DNA from 2 places in the Paenibacillus sp. BIC5C1 genome. Region 2 is predicted to be linked to the other one. Evidence: predicted binding sites of a transcription regulator. Region 2 holds the regulator's gene; the other holds the start of a gene.
The links. The regulator CtsR, encoded in region 2, represses protease genes until heat stress. The targets are predictions, from matches to a motif close to ATGGTCAATAAAGGTCAAACA.
Positions count from the first base shown of each region.

Region 1: the regulator CtsR is predicted to act here: its motif matches at 2,499-2,519, upstream of clpP (ATP-dependent Clp endopeptidase proteolytic subunit ClpP).

Region 1 covers NZ_CP135922.1:5,697,003-5,701,361, forward strand. The annotation lists gene ispG (flavodoxin-dependent (E)-4-hydroxy-3-methylbut-2-enyl-diphosphate synthase) at 1-329, opposite strand, end outside; gene clpX (ATP-dependent protease ATP-binding subunit ClpX) at 453-1,706, opposite strand; gene clpP (ATP-dependent Clp endopeptidase proteolytic subunit ClpP) at 1,719-2,309, opposite strand; gene tig (trigger factor) at 2,687-4,027, opposite strand; gene RS891_RS25525 (hypothetical protein) at 4,163-4,359, opposite strand, start outside.
Region 2 covers NZ_CP135922.1:6,253,063-6,257,421, forward strand. The annotation lists gene RS891_RS28210 (protein-arginine kinase McsB) at 1-863, opposite strand, end outside; gene RS891_RS28215 (protein-arginine kinase activator protein McsA) at 892-1,416, opposite strand; gene RS891_RS28220 (CtsR family transcriptional regulator) at 1,447-1,908, opposite strand; gene RS891_RS28225 (GNAT family N-acetyltransferase) at 2,380-3,555, opposite strand; rRNA gene rrf (5S ribosomal RNA) at 3,787-3,903, opposite strand; rRNA gene RS891_RS28235 (23S ribosomal RNA) at 4,047-4,359, opposite strand, start outside.

The sequences.
Region 1 (4,359 bases), 560 kb from region 2:
CGTTTACCGATATTGCCGGGATTAATCCGTACTTTATCGATGCCGTTCTCAATCGCAAGGAGCGCCAGTTTATAATTAAAATGGATGTCCGCTACGAGCGGAATATGAATCCGTTTTTTGATTTCCTTGATGGCTGCTGCAGCTTCCTCATTGTTCACTGTTACACGCACCACTTGGCAGCCTGCTTCTTCCAAACGCAAAATCTCTGCCACGGTTGCCTCAACATCTGCCGTTTTCGTTGTACACATGCTCTGGATGATGACCTCGTTGCTGCCACCAATCGTTAAGTTACCCACTTTTACGGGTCGTGTATCTTGTCTTAAAAACATGAGTGATTTCTCTCCCCACAACGTCAAAGCTCCACCCTGACAGAGACATGAATTCGCCTTCTGCCAGGAGTGGAGAACTGACAAGTCTATATTTCAGTGTTGAAACGGAATATTCACCTGTAGTTAGGCACTTTCTTCCTGCTTGTCGTCCTTGGATTGGCTCAGTTCAGGCACGACTCTCTTCTCAACGACCTCTTCGGTAATGACACAGTTCGTAACATCATCACGGGAAGGCACTTCGTACATAATCTCAAGCATAATGCCCTCGATAATTGCGCGCAGTCCACGTGCACCCGTGTTACGTTTAATGGCTTCTTTCGCAATCGCAAGCAATGCGCCTGGTTCGAACACCAAATTTACATTATCCAGTTCAAGCAATTTTTGGTATTGTTTCGTAAGCGCATTTTTTGGTTCGGACAGAATCCGTACCAATGTATCTTCGTCCAGCGGCTCCAAAGTGGAGATAACTGGCAAACGGCCTACAAACTCCGGAATCAAACCGAATTTCAGCAAGTCTTCCGGCAATACCATACCCAGATATTCACCTGGTTTAAGATCTTTTTGTTCCGCAACGGTGTTAAAGCCGATAACTTTTTTACCGATCCGGCGTTTGATCATTTGCTCCAGACCATCAAAGGCACCGCCACAAATGAACAAAATGTTGGTGGTATCAATCTGGATGAATTCCTGATGAGGATGCTTACGACCACCTTGTGGTGGTACAGAAGCTACAGTTCCTTCCAGAATTTTAAGGAGCGCCTGTTGGACACCTTCACCCGATACATCACGTGTAATGGATGGGTTCTCGGATTTACGCGCTACTTTATCAATTTCATCGATATAAATAATGCCGCGCTCTGCTTTTTCCACATCATAATCAGCAGCTTGAATCAGCTTGAGCAGAATGTTCTCTACATCTTCGCCGACATAACCTGCTTCAGTCAATGAAGTTGCATCAGCAATAGCAAAAGGAACATTAAGGATTTTAGCCATCGTTTGCGCAAGCAACGTTTTACCAGAACCCGTAGGCCCTAACAGCAAAATGTTACTTTTTTGCAATTCAACATCCTCAATCTTACTTTGCGTGTTGATCCGTTTATAGTGGTTATAAACCGCTACAGACAAAGATTTCTTTGCCTGATCCTGTCCAATGACATATTGGTCTAGAATATCACGGATTTCTTTCGGTTTTGGAATATCTTTGAGGTCCAGTTCTTCGTCATGACCGAGCTCTTCCTCAACGATTTCAGTGCACAGTTCGATACATTCATCACAAATGTAAACGCCTGGTCCAGCGACCAGCTTGCGCACCTGTTCCTGAGATTTACCGCAAAAAGAGCATTTCAGTTGCCCTTTCTCATCGTTAAATTTAAACATGAAACCACCCCTTTAGGAATTGATCGGTCTGCTGAGCACCTGGTCAATAATGCCGTACGTTTTGGCTTCTTCAGCACTCATGAAAAAGTCACGGTCTGTATCCCGCTCGATTTTCTCAAGGGGTTGACCTGTACGATCGACGTATATTTGATTCAGTTTCTGACGTGTTTTAATAATCCATTCTGCGTGAATTTTGATATCCGCAGCCTGTCCTTGAACGCCGCCAAGCGGCTGATGAATCATTACTTCGCTGTTAGTCAGCGCATATCGTTTGCCAGGAGCACCGGCTGTCAGCAATAACGAGCCCATGCTTGCTGCCATACCTACGCAAATGGTCGATACATCCGGCTTGATATATTGCATCGTATCGTATATACCCATCCCTGCGGTGACAGAACCACCAGGTGAATTAATGTACAAGCTGATATCCTTCTCAGGATCGTCGGCTGCCAAAAACAAAAGCTGCGCTATGACAAGATTGGCTACATCGTCATCAATCGCACTGGTTAAAAAGATAATGCGATCCTTCAGCAAACGCGAATATATATCGTAAGACCGCTCGCCTCGATTGGTTTGTTCAACAACCATTGGCACCAGACTCATGAGACCAACCTCTTTTCTACATGTAATTAGACATAGGCTACCTGTAAAGCAAACCCAAATTCATTCTAACACGTTCCTGTGACAATGTCATTTTTCACAAGTGGTGTCAAGAGGGAGTGAGTTTACTTTTTTGCCTGATCATATTTAACCATGTTTTCTATGTATGTGCAAATCGGAGCAATCCTATGCCGTTTCACCTTTTTTTATTTGCAGGAGAACCATAGGACGCTGGATATGCATAACCAATACCGCGACAATTTTCCATCCATATTATTACTGAATCATCTATAAAATGGATGCCATAATTTAAAAATAAGGCACGCAATGATTCACGTGCCTTATCGTTTATTCAGCTGCTCATTACATAACAGCTTGTCTTATTTTTCGTCAGCTTCTGCAGCAACTTCTTCAGCTGGAGCTTCAACAGCTTCAACGACTTTGCTGTTCTCAACGAGAACATCGATCGTTTTACGCAGTTTCACTTCGTCACGAAGGCTGTCCAGGGAACCATTACCCTCGAGAATGCCACGAATCTCTTCAGCAGGACGCTTGTAAGACTCAGCCATTTTTTCGAGTTCTTGGTTAACTTCTTCGTCAGACACTTCGATGTTTTCAGCTTTACCAACTGCTTCAAGAACCAAGTTGTTGCGAACGCGTTTGGAAGCATCTTCCTGCATTTGTCCTCTCAGGTCAGCTTGTGTTTGACCAGAGAAGCTCAGGAACATTTCCAGGTTCATACCTTGGTTGCGAAGACGGTTGTCGAAATCACGCATCATGTTTTGTACTTCGCTGTCAACCATTGCAGAAGGAATGTCCACTTCAGCATTTTCAGCCACTTTTTCTACAACAGCATTTTCTTGAGCTGCTTTGGCTTCGTCTGCTTTACGGGATTCCAATTGTTTTTTCAGATCAGCTTTGTACTCTTCAAGCGTATCGAATTCACTAACATCTTTAGCAAACTCGTCATCCAATTCAGGAAGTTGTTTACGTTTGATTTCATGTACTTTCACTTTGAATACCGCTTGTTTGCCAGCCAGTTCAGCTGCATGGTAGCTCTCTGGGAAAGTCACTTCAACGTCTTTGAAGTCGCCTGTGGACAGACCCACAACTTGCTCTTCAAATCCTGGGATGAACGTGTTGGAACCAAGTTCCAAAGAATAACGCTCAGCTTGTCCGCCTTCGAACGGTACACCATCAACGGAACCGTCAAAGTCGATTACAGCAACGTCGCCGTTTTGTGCAGCACCTTCGTCGATAACAACGAGTTCTGCGTGACGTTGTTGAAGACGCTCGAGCTCTTCAGTCACTTCAACATCAGTTACTTCGTGTTTGGCTACAGCAACTTCAACGCCTTTGTAGTCACCCAGTGTAACTTCTGGTTTAACAGTTACTTTCGCTTTGAACTTGAATACTTGTCCTTTAGCGAATTGTTCGATATCTACATCAGGACGATCAACCGGGAAGATATCCGTTTGGTCGATTGCTTCTGTGTAAGCTTCAGGAAGCAAAATGTCAATTGCTTCTTGATACAAGCTTTCCACACCAAAACGAGCTTCGAAGATTGAACGTGGAACTTTACCTTTACGAAATCCAGGTACGTTTGCTTGTTTAACTACTTTATTAAAAGCTTTGTCGAGTGCTGCAGTTACACGATCTGCACCCACTTCAACCTCAAGAACCCCAAGGTTCTTCTCTATCTTTTCCCAAGTTGCTTTCATTGTATACTTTCCCCTCCAAAATTCGCATGTTCACGTAGGCAATCACGTACAAAATAACCATTTTAGTATAAACAAGATTAGATTCTTTTTCAAGGGGAATCCCTTGATACGGTTTGAGGAAAACGTTTCCGGCTCCTATTGACCGTCCAAACCGGCAGAAACAAACTGCTTCATCGATCGATATGCTTGCTCCAGACGAAAGCGCATCGCCCCTGTCACAGCATACATTGAGCGAGTATCTTCCTCGTCATGCGAACCGCCCAGACTGTCTGCAACGGTCATATGTAGAGCGGCTGCCCATATATCTGTCATGGAATCATTTTCTTCCAACA
Region 2 (4,359 bases):
TCCTTCGAATCGACGATGGCTGCATGTGACAGAATGCCGTATGAACGCATAACTCTGTCGGTAATTCGCAGTCTAGAGTCGGTAATTAACCGTTCTCTGGCGGTACGCTCATGCCCAATCATCTGTAACACAACACTATGCAGATTATCGATGACTTCTTGTTCCGTCTGTCCCAGTGTGATCTGGTTCGAGATCTGGAATAGGTTACCCATCGCCTCACTGCCTTCACCGTAAATTCCCCGTACAGTCAGTCCGACTTGGGAGACTGCGGTTAAAATGCGGCCAATCTGCTGTGTCATCACCAGAGCGGGCAGATGCATCATAACAGATGCTCTTACACCTGTACCTACATTTGTAGGACAGCTGGTTAAATATCCTCTGCGGTCATCAAAAGCATAATCCACATGCGCTTCAAAAGCATCATCTATGGCGGAAGCTTTCTCCCAGGCTTCTTTCACCTGGAACCCCGGATAGAGGCACTGGATACGAAGATGATCCTCTTCATTAATCATAATACTGACAGATTCATCCTCACTGAGAATAACAGCGCCATTTCTGGATTCATTCGCAAGACTAGGACTGATCAGATGTTTCTCTACCAGCACCCGTTTGTCAAGGTCATCGATATCAATCAAATCCAGGGTATGAAAATCTCCAAAGGCATGAACGTCATCGTATTGAAGTACTTCGCTCAGCTTATTCAGCACTTCTTCCGATTGCTCATTGGAAGCCAGCATCGGAAACGGATAATGCTGCAGGTTGCGTGCGATCCGGACCCGGCTGCTAATGACTATTTCGGAATCAGCCGCATCACTGCGCATCCAGTCGCTGAGCGCCTTCTCTGTAAAACGAAGATTAGGCATTACGCATCCCTCCTACTCATCACAAACTTTACTCCTGAGCTATTTCTTTTTCAAGTTCCCTAATCTGATCACGAATTTGAGCAGCTTGTTCAAACTCCTCTTGCGTTATGCTCTCCTGAAGATCCCGTTTCAGATCAGCAATCTGTCTTTTGACCTTGATGCGGCCACCAGCCCTTGCAGGCACTTTACCCACGTGGGAAGTGCTGCCATGAACCCGTTTGAATAGCGGGTCCAAACGACTGTCAAAATATTTATAACAAGAACTACAGCCAAAGCGGCCGATTTTGCTAAACTGTGAATAGGTCATGCCGCATTCTTCACAACGAAGAGATTGCGCAGGTGTTGCTCCCGCACTTCCATTCTTGCCTGAGGGTTCAAAATCAAGCAACCCGGACAATAAGTTGTGAATGGAAAATCCGTTGGATGTTCCGGGAATCATTTCCCCTTTTTCACGAGCACATGACTCACAAATATGGAATTCCGTCTTCTCTCCGTTCACGATCTTCGTGAAATGGAGTGTTGCCGGACGTTTGTTGCATTCTTGGCACAGCACAATGATGTACCCCCTTGATCCCGATAGTTTTCATTTACCGAGCAAAGATATTAACATCGCCTTTAACATTCTGGCACGAATTTGATCCCGGTAAGGAAGTTTGACCAATATAATCTCTCTCGATACAGCTGCCCGCATCAACCCGGCTTCCCTTTTGCTCAAGAAACGTGCTTCTTCCAGTTGGTAGATCAGACCTTCGGCAGCTGTCTGCCCGATCTCATCTCCAATACTATGGTGCAAATGGTTATGCAGAGCCGAGTGAGCCGGCAATTCAATCCGCTGTATGCGAACATAACCGCCGCCGCCACGTTTACTCTCTACAAGGTAACCTTTTTCGAGTGTAAATCGGGTGCTGATGACATAATTGATCTGGGAAGGCACACATGAAAATTGATCAGCCAGATCATTACGTTGAATTTCGACCATTCCTTCGGGACTTTCATGCAAAATACTCTTCAGATATTGTTCGATAATATCAGAGATATTACGCATCCACTCATCCTCCACTGTCTGAAACGTTAAGTCAATAAGGACCCACACGCCCCTACAGAGTACACCTTCTCAACCCATTTAACCAATCAAGGAAACAGCGAAACTGATCTTCAACGGTCTTTAGCAGGAGAGCGAAGGACGCTCGAAGGTCCTTTAATATTGCTTTTATCCGCTGATGTGTACTACCTTAAAATGGCTCCCACCACCGGATTGCAGAAAGAAAGCTACGTAAGTATTTAACCTTTAGTTGACTTTGACTTTCTTTGACTTTATATACATTATAGCATATTTTGTGGTTTTGCCAAGAGGGAGCACTATTCATTTTTTACGATTTTACACGAAATATTCGGCTGACACAAAAAAACCTCTCCAAAATAGCTGGAGAAGTCCATTTGTTTTACACTAGCATCGTAATGCTATACAAGTTCAGTCTATGAAAATGATCCTAGAATACTCGTTATTCTATGAGAATCAGAAAAAATCAAGTAAATACGTTTCCCGATCAGGAATCGCTTGCTCCAGAGCCTTAATCGCTCCAATTGGTCCTTCAACTCTACCTATTTGAGCCATCTCTGTGGGTCTGCGATATCCCATCATCATTGCGGTGAGCGCCTGAATATCTACTTTAACAGTCTGATCTTTAGCTACCGGCTCAGATGTTTTCCATATCGATGCTGTGCCGTTCATAGCCACATTCAACTGCCATACCCCTTCATTCCAAGGTGCGTGTGCATCCTCTACCTGGAGATTAATCTGTACTGGTGAGTCTGGGCTTGCAAAAGGATACTGTGAAATAAATTGTTCAACACTCACAATACGTGCCATGAAGAAAGGTATAATTTCCTGCTGTATCCGCGGATTATCTAGTTGAAAAGCAAGCATATCACTTGCTGGTGCCTGTAAAGTGACTTCCTCAATCATTGAATCATGGTTCGCAATAAAGGTCCATAAACCTTGTCTTGCCTCTTCATTCAGATAAATGATCTCTCTAATGGTAAACTTTCTTTCCTTAACCTCATATAAAACATAGCCTTGTGCTTTACCAGCTTCATCATAATATACAGCCTTCTGGCTGGCTCCATTAGTGAGAACCGAGTTCTCCCATCTCGCATCATCCCGGATCAAAGTTCCGTTATAGCGCTCAGCATACGCACTGTATACTTCCTTTAATATGCTGAGTCCCGGATCGCCACGTCGAATTGTTCCAGGGGTGACCTTTTTCGCTGGCAAATGAGCTGTAGGCACTTTATATCGTTTAAACTCAACATAGGTCTCCCATCCATATCTCCGATAAAATGCAAAAGAGAACGGATGCAAAAACGATATACTTTGTTTCTTACGGTTCATTTCTTCCAAAGCATGTTTCAACAGCCCCGCTACCCAGCCTTTACGTCTATATTCTGGCCATGTCGCTACTCCCGCAATACCGCCCATCTCAAACGATCTCCCATGAATATAGGTTTGAAAAGGAATAATGTGAAGTTTGGCACCCAATTGTCCCTCCTCAAATACACCCCATATATCCTGTGAATCAAATTGACTCCGTCGCTTCTCCGTTTGTTCTTCACTCATTACCACTTGAAAAGCATACTCGGAGAGTGCCATAGCTGGCTCAAAATCATCTACGGTTAACTTCTGAATTTCCATGTCGTCCTGCACCCCGTTCTCTAAGTTATGATATCTTTCAAATCATGGCCTGATACGTGATGTATGTATCCATTTATGAGTGTGTCAGAGGAACGGGACAAAGTCAAACAAGAGATGTGCGGGCATCTCTCGGAAATACTTTTTTTCGTATATTATAATTGTTCCACCTGTGATCTATAGTAAAAAACGCAAATAAAAACCACCACCGAATAACATCGGCAGTGGTTCTTCGCTTGGCGGCGTCCTACTCTCCCAGGACCCTGCGGTCCAAGTACCATCGGCGCTAGAGGGCTTAACGGTCGTGTTCGGGATGGGTACGTGTGGAACCCCTCCGCCATCGCCACCAAACGCGATTTGTCGAAGCATAGCTTCTTGAAATCATTGTGGAACTGAAAATCATACACACATTCTGTGATGTATCCATTTTCATTTCAGAGATTATTCTCTGAAAACTAGATCCGAAACGAAATTTGCGATTCATAACCTGCATATTGGATAAGCCCTCGACCGATTAGTACTGGTCAGCTCCATGCATTACTGCACTTCCACCCCCAGCCTATCTACCTCGTCGTCTTCAAGGGGTCTTACATACTGGGAAATCTCATCTTGAGGGGGGCTTCACGCTTAGATGCTTTCAGCGCTTATCCCGTCCGTACATAGCTACCCAGCGGTGCTCCTGGCGGAACAACTGGTACACCAGCGGTACGTCCATCCCGGTCCTCTCGTACTAAGGACAGCTCCTCTCAAATTTCCTACGCCCACGACAGATAGGGACCGAACTGTCTCACGACGTTCTGAACCCAG